DNA from 2 places in the Streptomyces sp. NPDC058880 genome. Region 2 is predicted to be linked to the other one. Evidence: riboswitches for the same ligand, from Rfam matches in the RefSeq annotation. Region 2 holds a riboswitch; the other holds the start of a gene.
What was found. A riboswitch is a leader RNA that binds a small molecule or an ion and turns the genes downstream of it on or off. The one in region 2 is predicted to bind cyclic di-AMP.
Positions count from the first base shown of each region.

Region 1: linked by a shared signal. The riboswitch ahead of ACFW2G_RS26315 (transglycosylase family protein) and the one ahead of ACFW2G_RS16035 (M23 family metallopeptidase) in region 2 are both predicted to bind cyclic di-AMP.

Region 1 is NZ_JBHYMC010000058.1:30,739-38,115, reverse strand. Features, by position in the region: gene ACFW2G_RS26335 (Ppx/GppA phosphatase family protein) at 1-11, opposite strand, end outside; gene ACFW2G_RS26330 (DUF501 domain-containing protein) at 8-553, opposite strand; gene ACFW2G_RS26325 (septum formation initiator family protein) at 603-1,091, opposite strand; gene eno (phosphopyruvate hydratase) at 1,181-2,467, opposite strand; gene ACFW2G_RS26315 (transglycosylase family protein) at 2,742-3,449, opposite strand; cyclic di-AMP (ydaO/yuaA leader) riboswitch at 3,453-3,623, opposite strand; gene ACFW2G_RS26310 (transglycosylase family protein) at 3,900-4,943, opposite strand; gene ACFW2G_RS26305 (cytochrome P450) at 5,032-6,309, opposite strand; gene ACFW2G_RS26300 (globin domain-containing protein) at 6,482-7,377, shown strand, end outside.
Region 2 is NZ_JBHYMC010000023.1:53,186-60,562, forward strand. Features, by position in the region: gene ACFW2G_RS16020 (DNA topoisomerase (ATP-hydrolyzing) subunit A) at 1-1,664, opposite strand, end outside; gene ACFW2G_RS16025 (M16 family metallopeptidase) at 1,907-3,265, shown strand; gene ACFW2G_RS16030 (M16 family metallopeptidase) at 3,286-4,653, shown strand; cyclic di-AMP (ydaO/yuaA leader) riboswitch at 4,868-5,027, shown strand; gene ACFW2G_RS16035 (M23 family metallopeptidase) at 5,040-5,840, shown strand; gene ACFW2G_RS16040 (GntR family transcriptional regulator) at 6,049-6,726, shown strand; gene ACFW2G_RS16045 (HPr family phosphocarrier protein) at 6,964-7,245, opposite strand.

The sequences.
Region 1 (7,377 bases), on a different contig from region 2:
ACACGGGTCACTGGGACTCCTCCTCCTTCTTCTTCTCCCCGCACGGGGTGACGCAGGCGCCCTTGGCCCACCACTCGGGCAGCATCGCGAGGGCCTCGTCGCCGAAGGGGTTCACACCGGGGCCGGCGGCCAGCGAGTGCCCGACGAGCACGTGCAGGCACTTGACCCGGTCCGGCATGCCGCCGGCGCTCGGGAAGCCCTGGAGCACCTCGATGGCGTCGCGGCGCCGGATGTAGTCCTCATGCGCGGCCCGGTAGGCGGCGGCGAGCTCCGGGTCCTCGGCGAGGCGCGCCTGCATCTCCTTCATCACGCCGTTGGCCTCCAGCGTGCCGATGGCGGAGGCCGCGCGCGGGCACGTCAGGTAGTACAGCGTCGGGAAGGGGGTGCCGTCGGGCAGCCGCGGGGCGGTCTCCACCACGTCGGGCTGCCCGCAGGGGCAGCGGTGCGCGATGGCGCGCAACCCGCGCGGCGGGCGGCCGAGCTGCTGCTCGAACGCCTCGATGTCCGCGTCGGTCGGCTCGGTCCGGTCGGTCTGGGGCGGGGGCGTCTGCATGCCTGGAGGGAGTCTCTTCGTTCTCGTCGGATGGGTGCTGCGGTACTCACTAGTCGCCCGGGCGGTCGGCCTTGTCGACGCCGTCCCAGACGTTCGAGTACCAGGGGCGGTCGGAGCCGGCCTGGCCGGTCCGGTGCTGCTCTGGGGGCCGGGCCCCGGGGTCGGCCATGATGTAGCCGACCTCCCCCGGACGCAGGAAGTGCAGGTGCCTGCGCGCCTGCTGCTCCGCGTAGGCGTCGTCCTGCCAGCGGGCCTTCTCATCGCGGAGCCGCTCCAGGCGGTCCCGCGCGGCCGCGGCGGCCCGCTGCTGCTCCGCGATCTCCGAACGCTGGGAGACGTACTGGCGCATCGGATACGCGAGGGCGACGACCAGGGTACAGAGCACGAGCACCAGGAGGGCGGCCCTGCCCGTGAGACGGCTGCGGCGCACCTGCCGGCGCGACTGCGAGCGGTAGACGTGGGCCGCGGTCCGCTCGCCGAGCTGCCTCAGCCGCGTCGCCGTGGAGAAGGTGGAGAACCGATCCCGGTTCCCGGCCATGGGTCCGCCTCCCCTTTGTACGCACTACGCAATACGTCCCCGCACACGGTACGGGACCGAGTGCGGGGACGTACGGAGGCAGAGCGTGATTAGCCCTTGAAGCGCGGGAAGGCGCTGCGGCCCGCGTACACCGCGGCGTCGTCGAGGATCTCCTCGATGCGCAGCAGCTGGTTGTACTTGGCGACGCGGTCCGAGCGGGCCGGGGCGCCGGTCTTGATCTGACCGCAGTTCACGGCGACGGCGAGGTCGGCGATGGTGACGTCCTCGGTCTCGCCGGAACGGTGCGACATCATGCACTTGAAGCCGTTGCGCTGGGCCATCTCGACGGCGTCGAGGGTCTCGGTCAGCGAACCGATCTGGTTCACCTTCACGAGCAGGGCGTTCGCGGAGCCCTCCTCGATGCCGCGGGCCAGGCGCTCCGGGTTGGTGACGAAGAGGTCGTCGCCGACGATCTGGACCTTGGCGCCCAGGCGGTCGGTGATGGTCTTCCATCCGGCCCAGTCGTCCTCGAACAGCGGGTCCTCGATGGAGACCAGCGGGTACGCCTCGACGAGCTCGGCGTAGTAGTCGGTCATCTCGGCAGCCGAGCGGGACTGGCCCTCGAACTCGTACTTGCCGTCCTTGTAGAACTCGGACGCGGCGACGTCGAGGGCGAGCGCGATGTCCTTGCCCGGGGTGTAGCCGGCCTGCTTGATGGCCTCGATGATGAGGTCGAGCGCGGCGCGGTTGGACTCCAGGTTCGGGGCGAAGCCGCCCTCGTCGCCCAGACCGGTGGAGAGGCCCTTGGTGTGCAGGACCTTCTTGAGGGTGTGATAGACCTCGGCACCCCAGCGCAGCGCCTCGGAGAAGGACTCCGCACCGATCGGCGCGATCATGAACTCCTGGATGTCGACGTTGGAGTCGGCGTGCGACCCACCGTTGAGGATGTTCATCATCGGAACGGGCAGCAGGTGCGCGTTCGGACCGCCGAGGTAGCGGAACAGCGGGAGGTCCGAGGCCTCGGACGCGGCGTGCGCGACGGCGAGCGAGACGCCGAGGATGGCGTTGGCGCCGAGCGAGCCCTTGTTGTCGGTGGCGTCCAGGTCGAACATCGCCTGGTCGATCAGGCGCTGCTCGGTGGCGTCGTAGCCGACGAGCTCCGGGCCGATCTGCTCGATGACGGCGAGGACGGCCTTCTCGACACCCTTGCCCATGTAACGGTTGGGGTCACCGTCACGGAGCTCGATGGCCTCGAATGCACCGGTGGAGGCGCCGGACGGAACGGCAGCACGGCCGGTGCTGCCGTCGTCGAGGCCCACCTCGACCTCGACCGTGGGGTTGCCTCGGGAGTCCAGGATTTCCCGGGCTACGACGACGTCGATGGACGGCACGAGCATCTCCTTCTGGGATGTGACGCTGGGTGTGCGGTGGCGTGTCAGGCCGTGGGATGGCCTTGCCGCCTAGAGCCTAACCGGCTTCCGGGGTTCGACCGGCCGACCGCCCGACCCCTGGGACGAAAAAGGGACCGAATACCCGCCTTCCGGGACATACAACCCTTGATCATCAGCCGACGGGACCGCACACACCGCCGCCCGGCGCGTGGGGGGAAGGGGCGCCGGGCGGTGGGAATTCTGTGCGTTGCGTACGCGTGTGCGGCTCTTGCCGCGACGTTCAGCTGAGCTTCAGCTTCTGGCCCGGGAAGATCAGGTCGGCGTCCGAGACGATGTCCTTGTTCAGCTCGAAGAGCTGCTGCCAGCCGCCCTTGACGCCGTTGGCCTCGGCGATGGTGCCCAGCGTGTCGCCCGGCTTGACCTCGTAGGAGCCGTTGCCGGTCTTCGGCGCGACCGGAGCCGCGGCGCGCTCGGAGCGGGTGGTCGGGACCTCGGCGCGCTTGGTGTCCTTCTTCGGCGCGGCCTTGGTCTCGGTCTTCTTCGTCTCGGTCTTCTTCGGCTGGGCCTTCGGCTTGGTGGAGGCCGGGGCCTCGGTGGAGCCGCCACCGGTGTAGGAGGAGTTCGACAGGCCCTTGCCACAGTGCGGCCAGGCGCCCTTGCCCTGCTTCTTGAGGACCTTCTCCGCGACGGCTATCTGCTGCGCCTTGGAGGCCTTGTTGGCCTGCGGGGCGTACGACTTGCCCCCGAAAGCGGCCCAGGTGGAGGACGAGAACTGCAGCCCGCCGTAGTAGCCGTTGCCGGTGTTGATGGACCAGTTGCCACCGGACTCGCACTGCGCGACCTTGTCCCACTCGGACGCGGTAGCGGCGCTGGCGGCCCCCGCGGTCATCAGCGGGGCGGCGACGGCCACACCGGCGACACCGGCGAGCGTGACGATGCGAGCGGCCTTGGAGCCGCGACGGTGCTTGCCCTTGCCGGAAAGCAGCATGAGGTTTCTCCTCACCGACGCCTGCGAGGTGAGCTGTCGGGTTCGAGCCTGTGAGTGCCCGGCGGTGCGACCTTGCGCCCCGCTTAACCCCAAGCCGCTCGCCGGCCGTCTCTCAACGGCCGCTCGCGGCACCTACCTTGGTTCCCCCGCTCCTGCCTTCGGCGCTTGACGCGACGACTGTTCCCCCCGTCCGCCGGCAGGATTCGGCGATGCGGTCGAAGGAGCCCGCGGTGGCGGGCGAATCAGAAGGTAGACATGTCCCTCCCCGATGCTCAACCAGGAGCATCGGGGAGAAACGGCCCCTACTTGCGCTCCCCGCAGGGGCGTTTGCGCAGGTGAGGACGGGGTTTGCGGAACCCCCGGGGCGGGACACGCCAGTTGACCGGAAGAGACACATGTCTCACTTGCAGAAAACAGACAATCAGGCCTTACCGGGCGAACCAACTGTCCTTATTGGGCGGTTAGATCCAGGTTCTGCCCAGGCTTGATCAGGTTGGCATCATTGCCGATGACCTGCTCGTTGGCCGCATAAAGACCGCTCCAGCCGCCCTTCACTCCCTTGGCATCCGCGATGGCCGCCAGGCTGTCGCCCTCCTGCACCGTATAGACGGGGGCCGACGCGGCATCAGACGGCACACCCTCCTCGGGAGACGGCGCACCGCGGTGCTTGCCGTTGCCCTCGGCGGGAGTGGCACCCGGGGCGGCCGGGGTCGCCGGGGTCGCGGGGTTCGCCGGGTCGGCCGGGGACGGCCCCGGGGAGACCGGCGGGGTCGTGGGTGCCGTCGGGTCCGCGGGAAGGGTCGGGGCCGTCGGGTCGCCGGGAGTCGCCGGCGGGGCCGTCGGGTCGGCCGGGACGTCCGGGGTGCCCGGGGTGCCCGGGTCGGCCGGAGGCGTCGTCGGGACGTCGGGCGCGGGCATGACGGGCAGTCCGACGGACGGCGCGTCGGGTATCAGGAAGGGGGAACCCGAGGGGCTGGGGGTCTCCGCGGTCGAGAGCCCGAAGTCCGTGGCGGGCTTGCCGCCCGTGGTGGAGGGAACGGTGTCGTCGGGGCGCGACGGCGCGGGACCCACCGCGCCGGTGCTACCGGGCAGACCGGGATCGACGACGGCCGCCGGACCCTGCTGGTCCAGTCCGGCCGAGGCGGCGCACAGCGGCCAGGCCTGCGGACCCTGGGCGGCCAGTACGCGCTCGGCCACGGCTATCTGCTGGGAGCGGCTCGCGAGGTCGGCCCGCTCGGCGAAGTCCAGGCCGCCGGCATCCTGCCACTGCTGCTGGGTGAACTGGAGCCCGCCGTACGCGCCACTGCCGAAGTTGGCGCTCCACGTGCCGCCGCTCTCGCACTCGGCCACCTTGTCCCATGTGGCGGTGTCTGCGGCGGTCGCGCTCGTGGCGGCCAGCAGCGGCATGGCGAGCGCGGAGCCGGTGACACCGGCCGTGACGACCAGCGCGGGGACCTGGCGGGGGCGTCTGTGACGGCCGTTCCCGGAGAGCATGAGGGATCACCTTTCGCATAACAGCGGGGTAACGGCAGAACCTAGCGGCCTCCGAACGATTGTCACAAGTTCAAGCCGAATCTGACTTTTAATCAGATGTCGCGCAAGTGTTTTGAGTCGTGAAGCGAACGGGAAGGGTACGCAGCCCTCGCATGATCAACCCCCCGCGCCAGCGCAGGTCTTGGGGTGGAACTGCAAGTTCCAGATCGGGCAGGCGCGTCAGCAGGGTGGCGAGGGCGGTCTGCCCCTCCAGGCGGGCAAGTGGCGCACCCAGGCAGTAGTGGATGCCGTGGCCGTAGCCGAGGTGCTGGTTGTCGGTCCGGGAGAGGTCGAGGGTGTCCGGATCGACGAATCGCCCGGGGTCCCGGTCAGCCGCCGCCAGGACGACCAGGACCGGATCGCCGGTCTCGATCCGCTCGCCGCCCAGGGTGAGCGGCTGCGTGGCGAACCGCCACGTCGCCAGCTCCACGGGGCCGTCATAGCGCAGGAGTTCCTCGACGCCCGTGGCCAGCAGCCCGCGCTCGCCGGCGGCCAGGGAGGCCTGCAGGCGCTCGCGCTGGACGGGGTTCATGAAGAGGGAGTGGATGCCGTTGCCGATGAGGTTCACGGTCGTCTCGAAGCCGGCGAAGAGCAGGATGAAGGCCATCGCCGTGGCCTCGCCCTCCGTGAGGTGGTCGCCGTGATCGCTCGCCCGGATCAGGTCGGAGATCAGGTCATCGCCCAGATCGTCCCTTTTGCGATGGATGAGCTCGCCGAGATAGGTCCGCATCTGCTTCACCGACCGGGCCACACCGCCGCGCGGCCCGCCCCCGTGGCGGATCATCATCCCGGCCCAGTCGCGGAAGTCGTCCTGGTCCTCGCGCGGTACCCCGAGCATCTCGCAGATGGCGTAGATGGGGAGGGGGAAGGCGAACTCGTGGATGAGATCCGCCTCTCCCCGCCCCGCGAACCGGTCGATCAGCTGGTCGGTGAGCGCCTGGACCCGCGGGGTGAACTCGGCGACCCTGCGCGGGGTGAACGCCTTGGACACCAGGCGCCGCAGCCGGGTGTGGTCCGGTGGGTCGATGTTCAGCAGATGCGTCATCAGCTCCGCCTTGCGCTCCCCCGGGATCCCGGTCTTGCCCTTGGCGTGCGCGGGCTCGGCGTGGTGCGCCGGATTCTTGCTGAGCCGCTGGTCGGCGAGGGCCTGCCGGGCGTCGGCGTACCGGGTGACCAGCCAGGCCTCGACCCCGCTGGGGAGCTTGGTGCGGTGCACCGGCGCGTTCTCGCGCAGCCACGCGTAGGCCGGATAGGGGTCGGTCGCGAACTCCCACGTGAAGAGTTCGGGCGCCGCGCCGACGGAGGGAGGGGACGACTGATCGTGCATGTCCTCGACAGTAGCCGCCGCGCAGCGGCGGTCCGGCGCGAGCCGCGACCCGCCATCCCATATGACTCCTTCGTCGCGGCTGTCCGCAGATCGGACCACACTTGACCTCGCCCGGTCCGGCACTCCTACTTTCGGTTGTGTGGATGTGAGGATCTTGAAAAGCAGTTTCGCGGTGGTGGAGAGACGGGCCGAGCACGCGGTCAAGTTCTTCTACTCACACCTCTTCTGGCACAACCCCGGAGTCCGCGAGCTCTTCCCGCTCTCCTCCGACGACATGGAACGCCAGCGGGACCGGCTCTTCGCCGCACTCACCCACGTCGTCTCCCGTCTGGACGACGAGGCCCTCGGCCCCTACCTGCACGACCTGGGACGCGACCACCGCAAGTTCCTGGTCCGCCCCGAGCACTACGCGGTCGTGGGCTCCAGCCTGCTCGCCGCACTCGCCGAGACCTCCGGCGACGCCTGGACCCCGCAGGCGGAGAAGGCCTGGACCGAGGCCTACCAACTGATCGCCGACGCCATGCTCGCCGGGGCCGACGCGAGCGAGGACCCGCCGTGGTGGGACGCCGAGGTCGTGCGCCACCTCCAGTACGGTCAGGACATCGGCGTGCTGACCCTCAGGCCGCACGCTCCCTTCCCCTACCTGCCCGGCCAGTACACGAGCGTGAGCAGCGAGCGGGTGCCCCGGACCTGGCGCACCTACTCCATCGGCAACGCCCCCCGCCCGGACGGCACCGTGGACCTGCACGTCAGCCGGATCGACCGCGGGCGGCTCAGCACCGCACTGGTCCGCGAGACACGGCCCGGCGACGTCCTGAAACTCGGCGCCGCCGGCGGCCGGCTGACCTTCCGCCGCACGGACCGCCCGGTCAGCCTGATCGCCGCCGGCACCGGCTGGGCGCCGATCCGGGCCATGCTGGAGGAGCTCGCGGACCGGCCTCCCCATCAGGACGTGCGGCTCTTCGTGGTGGCCCGGGACGGCGCACACCTCTACGACCGGCCGCTCATCGACCGGTACGGCAGCTCGTGCGGCTGGCTCGACGTCACCTACATCACGCCCGCGCCCGG
Region 2 (7,377 bases):
ACCTGCGAGACGATCAGGTCGTGCTTGGCCCGGGCGCCGCCCTCGTCCTGGGGTAGCGGGTCGCCGTTCGCCGTACGGGCCAGCAGGCCCGTCGAGGACAGCAGCACCCGGCACGGGTCGTCCGCGACCTCCAGCGGTACGGCGGCCACCGCGGTGCCCGCCGACTCCAGCAGGACGGTGCGCCGCTCGGTGCCGAACTTCTTCGCGACGGCGGCCAGTTCCGCGGAGACCAGCTTGCGCAGCTCGTTGTCGGACTCCAGGATGCCGGTCAGCTCGTCGATCTCGCCCGTCAGGCGGTCGCGCTCGGACTCCAGCTCCAGGCGGTCGAACTTGGTGAGCCGGCGCAGCGGGGTGTCGAGGATGTACTGGGTCTGCGTCTCGCTGAGCGAGAACCGCTCCATGAGCCGCGCCTTGGCCTGGGCGGAGTTCTCGCTGTCGCGGATGAGCCGGATGACCTCGTCGATGTCGATGAGGGCCACCAGCAGGCCCTCGACGAGGTGCAGCCGGTCCCGGCGCTTGGTGCGGCGGAACTCGCTGCGCCGCCGGACGACCTCGAAGCGATGGTCGAGGTAGACCTCCAGCAGCTCCTTGAGGCCGAGGGTGAGCGGCTGCCCGTCCACCAGCGCGACGTTGTTGATGCCGAAGGACTCCTCCATCGGCGTCAGCTTGTAGAGCTGTTCCAGCACGGCCTCCGGGTGGAAACCGTTCTTGATCTCGATGACCAGGCGCAGGCCGTGGGCGCGGTCGGTGAGGTCCTTGACGTCGGCGATGCCCTGGAGCTTCTTGGAGCCGACCAGGTCCTTGATCTTCGCGATGACCTTCTCGGGACCCACCGTGAAGGGCAGTTCGGTGACGACCAGGCCCTTGCGGCGCGCCGTGACGTTCTCCACGGCCACCGTCGCGCGGATCTTGAAGGAGCCGCGGCCGTTCTCGTAGGCGTCCTTGATGCCCGAGAGGCCGACGATCCGGCCGCCGGTGGGCAGGTCGGGACCCGGTACGAAGCGCATCAGCGCGTCCAGGTCCGCGTGCGGGTACCGGATCAGGTGGCGGGCCGCCGCGACGACCTCGCCGAGGTTGTGCGGGGGCATGTTGGTCGCCATGCCGACTGCGATCCCGGACGCGCCGTTGACCAGCAGGTTCGGGTAGGCGGCGGGGAGCGCGACCGGCTCCTGTTCCTGGCCGTCGTAGTTGGCGGTGAAGTCGACGGTGTCCTCGTCGATCGACTCCGTCATCAGCGACGTGGCATCGGCCATGCGGCACTCGGTGTAGCGCATCGCGGCCGGCGGGTCGTCGTTGCCGAGCGAGCCGAAGTTGCCGTGGCCGTCGACCAGCGGCAGCCGCATCGAGAACGGCTGGGCCATGCGTACGAGGGCGTCGTAGATCGAGGCGTCGCCGTGGGGGTGGAGCTTGCCCATCACCTCGCCGACGACACGGGCGCACTTGACGTACCCGCGGTCGGGGCGCAGGCCCATCTCGTTCATCTGGTACACGATGCGCCGGTGCACCGGCTTCATGCCGTCCCGTGCGTCGGGCAGGGCACGGGAGTAGATCACCGAGTACGCGTACTCGAGGAAGGAGCCCTGCATTTCGTCGACGACGTCGATGTCGAGGATCTTCTCCTCGAAATCCTCCGGCGGCGGGGTCTTCGTGCTGCGGCGGGCCATCGCTGCGCGGCTCCTTAACCAAGAATGGGATGTGCTGGGTGTCTGGCTGGTCTGGCGGGGTCTGGCTGGGTCCTGCCGAGGTCCGGCGGGACGTACGACGCGGACCATTGTGTCCCGAGCGACCGACAACGCCGACTCCGACCCAGGTCTGGCCCGGGAACTTATCCGGTGGCCGACGCGCTTGCATACAGTGGCAGGTCTGACGGAAATCTCTGCATCGCGATCGAAGGGACCACATGCCCATGGGTCACACGGCCACAGCCCAGGCCGGCTCCGGCGGCCTGACAGCGACCGAGCACCGGCTGGCCAACGGCCTGCGCGTGGTGCTGTCCGAGGACCACCTGACCCCGGTCGCCGCGGTCTGCCTCTGGTACGACGTCGGCTCGCGCCACGAAGTCAAGGGGCGTACCGGTCTGGCTCACCTCTTCGAGCACCTGATGTTCCAGGGCTCGGCGAGCGTACCGGGCAACGGCCACTTCGAGCTGGTCCAGGGCGCCGGCGGCTCCCTCAACGGCACCACCAGCTTCGAGCGCACCAACTACTTCGAGACGATGCCGACCCACCAGCTGGAGCTCGCGCTCTGGCTGGAGGCGGACCGGATGGGCTCGCTGCTGGCCGCCCTGGACGACGAGTCCATGGAGAACCAGCGCGACGTCGTCAAGAACGAGCGCCGCCAGCGCTACGACAACGTCCCCTACGGCACCGCCTTCGAGCGGCTGACCGCCCTCGCCTACCCCGAGGGCCACCCGTACCACCACACCCCGATCGGCTCCATGGCCGACCTGGACGCCGCGTCCCTGGAGGACGCGCGCGCCTTCTTCCGCACCTACTACGCGCCCAACAACGCCGTGCTGTCGGTCGTCGGGGACATCGACCCGGAAAAGACGCTCGCCTGGATCGAGAAGTACTTCGGCACCATCCCCGCCCACGACGGCAAGCAGCCGCCCCGCGACGGCTCGCTGCCCGACGTCATCGGGAAGCAGCTGCGCGAGGAGATCGTCGAGGAGGTCCCGGCACGCGCGCTGATGGCCGCCTACCGGCTGCCGCACGACGGTACCCGCGAGTGCGACGCGGCCGACGTGGCACTGACCATCCTGGGCGGCGGCGAGTCCTCGCTGCTGCACAACCGGCTGGTGCGCCGCGACCAGACGGCCGTCGCCGCCGGCTTCGGCATGCTCCGCCTGGCCGGGGCGCCGTCGCTGGGCTGGCTGGACGTGAAGACCTCCAGCGGGGTCGAGATCCCCGCCATCGAGGCGGCCGTCGACGAGGAGCTCGCGCGGTTCGCCGCGGAGGGCCCGACCGCCGAGGAGATGGAGCGCGCCCAGGCGCAGCTGGAGCGCGAGTGGCTGGACCGGCTGAGCACGGTGGCCGGCCGCGCCGACGAACTGTGCCGGTACGCGGTGCTGTTCGGAGACCCGCAGCTGGCCCTCACCGCCGTCCAGCGGGTCCTCGACATCACCGCCGAGGAGGTGCAGGCCGTGGCCGCGGCCCGGCTGCGCCCGGACAACCGCGCGGTCCTCGTCTACGAGCCGCTCGCGGCGGACGGGGCCGAGGGCGAAGAGAACGCCGACAGCGACGAGAACGAGGGGGCGGAGCAGTGAGCGACACCGCAGCCGTCACGATGACCTTCCACCCGCGCCCGCAGGCCGGCGAGCCGCAGCCGTGGGCCTTCCCGGCCCCTGAGCGCGGGACGCTGCCCAACGGGCTGACCCTGCTGCGCTGCCACCGCCCGGGCCAGCAGGTCGTCGCGGTCGAGATTAACCTCGCCGCGCCCCTCGACGCGGAGCCCGAGGGCCTGGACGGCGTGGCGACGATCATGGCGCGGGCCCTGTCGGAGGGCACCGACAAGCACACCGCCGAGGAGTTCGCAGCCGAGCTGGAGCGCTGCGGGGCCACGCTCGACGCGCATGCCGACCACCCCGGCCTGCGGGTCTCCCTGGAGGTTCCGGCCTCCCGGCTGGCCAAGGCGCTGGGTCTGCTCGCCGAGGCGCTGCGCGCCCCCGCGTTCGCCGACGCCGAGGTCGACCGGCTCGTGCGCAACAGGCTCGACGAGATCCCGCACGAGCTGGCCAACCCGCAGCGCCGCGCCGCCAAGCAGCTCTCCAAGGAGCTCTTCCCCGCGTCCCTGCGGATGTCCCGGCCGCGCCAGGGCACCGAGGAGACGGTCGCCCGGATCGACGCCGCCGCCGTGCGCGCCTTCTACGAGGCCCATGTACGCCCCGCCACCGCCACCGCGGTGGTCGTCGGCGACCTGACCGGCATCGACCTCGACGCCGTGCTGGCCGACACCTTGGGCGCCTGGACCGGGGACACCGCCGAGGCGCGCCCCGTCCCGCCGGTGACCGCCGACGACACCGGCCGCGTGGTCATCGTCGACCGGCCCGGCGCGGTACAGACGCAGCTGCTGATCGGCCGCATCGGGCCGGACCGCCACGACCGGGTCTGGGCGGCCCAGGTGCTGGGCACGTACTGCCTCGGCGGCACCCTCACCTCCCGTCTGGACAAGGTGCTGCGCGAGGAGAAGGGGTACACCTACGGCGTGCGGGCCTTCGGCCAGGTGCTGCGCTCCACCGCCGACGGCAAGGGGGCCTCCATGCTCGCCATCAGCGGCTCGGTCGACACCCCCAACACCGGACCGGCGCTGGAGGACCTCTGGAAGGTGCTGCGCACCCTCGCGGAGGGCGGCTTGACCGACGCCGAACGCGATGTGGCCGTGCAGAACCTGGTGGGCGTGGCCCCGCTGAAGTTCGAGACGGCCGCCTCGGTCGCCGGCACCCTGGCCGACCAGGTCGAGCAGGAGCTCCCGGACGACTACCAGGGGCAGCTGTACGCGCAGTTGGCCGCAACCGGCACGGTGGAGGCCACCACGGCCGTCGTGCAGGCCTTCCCGGCGGACCGGCTGGTCACGATCCTGGTGGGTGACGCCGCGCTGATCGAGGAGCCCGTGAGGGCCCTCGGGATCGGTGAGGTCTCGGTCGTCACCAACTGAGGCCGCGGGCGCCCGGAATGACGGGCAACTGACGCATCGGGCAAGGGGTTCCGGCGGAAACCGCCGGAACCCCTTTTGTCCGTTTAGTGGCGAGGTTGCTTGTATGCGGTGTGGCGTACGCAACAAAAAGGCGCGTCTGTTTGGCGATTGACTGATGATCCGCCTAGCGTCAGGCGTGCTGTCCGTCAGTTGTGCCCGCCGCACCCGCGGCACCGGACAGCGATCGCCGAGTCCCCGTCAGGCGCGAGCCTGGGGAGCCGGGGACCCACATCAGTCCCTGGGGTGAATCGGACCCCCTCGCAAGAGGAAGTCCGTAGGAGACCTTCCTGCTCCGAACCCGTCAGCTAACCCGGTAGGCGAGAAGGAAGGAAAGGATCAAACCCTTCATGGCGTTTGGCAGTCGTCCCGCTGGTACCGGCAAGCACCGTGGTTCCAGCCGCCTGAGCAAGAAGACCGCCGGCTACGCCGGTATCGCCGCGATCGCCACCACGGGTGTGGTCGGCTCCCTCGCCGCCCCGGCCTTCGCCGCGGACAACCACAGCAGCTCCGCACCGGAGAACGGGCTCGGTGCCGTCCTCGTCGCCGAGGACCTTGCGGGCGACATCACCGACCAGGCCGTCTCCCAGCAGCGCGCCGCCGAGCACGCCGCCGCCCAGGAGCAGGCCGAGGCCGCCGCCAAGCAGCAGGCCGCCGAGGCCAAGCGCCTCGCCGAGGCCAAGGCGAAGGCCGAGCGCGAGGCCGCCGAGCGCGCCGCGCGCGAGGAGGAGCGCAAGCGCCTCAACACCTTCGTCTCGCCGCTGGACGACTCCTACGTCAGCACCCAGTACCGGGCGGGCGGCGGCATGTGGTCCTCCGGCAGCCACACCGGCATCGACTTCCACGCCGCGTCCGGCACCTCGGTCCACGCGGTGGGCTTCGGTACGGTCGTCGAGGCAGGCTGGGGCGGCGCGTACGGCAACAACGTCGTGATCAAGCACAACGACGGCACCTACACGCAGTACGGCCACATGTCCTCGCTGAACGTCACCGTCGGCCAGCAGGTCACCCCGGGCCAGCAGATCGGCCTGTCGGGCTCCACCGGCAACTCCAGCGGCCCGCACCTGCACTTCGAGGCCCGCACCGGCTCGCAGTACGGCTCGGACATCGACCCGATCGCGTACCTGCGCTCGCACGGCGTCAGCCTCTGACCCTCCGCGCCGCCCGTCGGGCCCGGCGCACGAAGCACAGCTCCACGAAGACCCCGCCTCCCGAGCCGGGGTCTTCGTGTTTTTGTGCTTCGGCGCAATGTTTCGGATTCCTGCCCGCTCTCGAAATTTTGCTGTGCTGCAATAGAGTCGTTGTGTGCGCGGCTGCGCGCACGGGGGTTGGCGGTCGGAATTAGACGGAGGTTCGGTCTTGCGTATTCCTGCGCACGCGGTATGCACGGCAATTCGCGACGACATCGTCTCCGGGGTGTTCGAACCGGGCGGTCGGCTGACCGAGGAGGTGCTGGCCCGCCGGTACGGGGTCTCGCGCGTCCCGGTCCGCGAAGCCCTCCGGACGTTGGAGTCCGAGGGCTTCGTGACCACGCGGCGGCACGCGGGGGCCTGCGTGGCCGAACCGACCGCCCAGGAGGCGGCGGATCTGCTGGAGCTGCGGATGCTGCTGGAGCCGCTGGCCGCGGCCAGGGCCGCCCGGCGCCGCACGGACGCGCACCTCAAGGTGCTGCGGGGGCTGGTCAGGCTCGGCCAGGAGCGAACCAGGCGGGGCCAGGGCGAGGACCTGCGGGCGCTGGGTGGCTGGTTCCACGAGACGCTGGCGCAGGCCTCCGGAAGCCCCGGATTGATCGCGCTTCTCACGCAGATGCGGCACAAGGTGGCGTGGATGTTCGTGGTGGAGGCGCCCGCCCGGCCTGCGGAGTCCTGGGCGGAGCACGGCGCGATCGTGGACGCGGTGGCCCGCGGGGACGCCGAGCGGGCGCGGACGCTGGCCGCGGTCCACGCCGACCGGGCGGCCGCCGCGCACCGGCTGCGGCAGCGCCCGGCGGTGAGGACTTCGCAACCTGCCGTAAACATGTCGAGCCTACGGCATTAACAAGAGCCGTATACAAAGGACGGAATCACGCGAATTCGGTGCGCGATTCAATATGCCCGGCCGAATTATGTGGAGCGGGCGGAATGCCGCGCGATGCGGTCGGGTCGGCCGCTTTTCGTCGGGCGGAGTTTCCCCGGGGCCGGTCTCGTCGGCCCGGGCGCCGCACCACGCCGAAGCCGCGACCCCGTGGGGCCGCGGCTTCGCCGTACGCGGGGTGCGGGATGAACCCGAAGGGTCTCAGACGGTCTCGGGGAGCTCTTCGAGGCCCTCGGCGACCAGCTTCGCGAGGCGGTCCAGTGCGGCTTCCGCGCCCTCGGCCTCGGAGGCGAGGACGATCTCCTCGCCGCCCTGGGCGCCCAGGCCCAGTACCGCCAGCATGGAGGCGGCGTTGACGGGGTCGCCGCCGGACTTCGCGATGGTCACCGGGACGCCGGAAGCGGTCGTCGCACGGACGAAGATCGAGGCGGGACGAGCGTGCAGGCCCTCGGCCCAACCGACGTTGACGCGGCGCTCTGCCATGGTGATGCCCTTCAGGTTCTTACGGTTGTCTAGACCAGTCTCTCACGGCATCCCGCATGCTCCGACCGACCTTCGGCCTGAATTCCGCCGCTCGCCGACGCTCCCCAGCTTGCACCGTTTTGTCACTTCTTG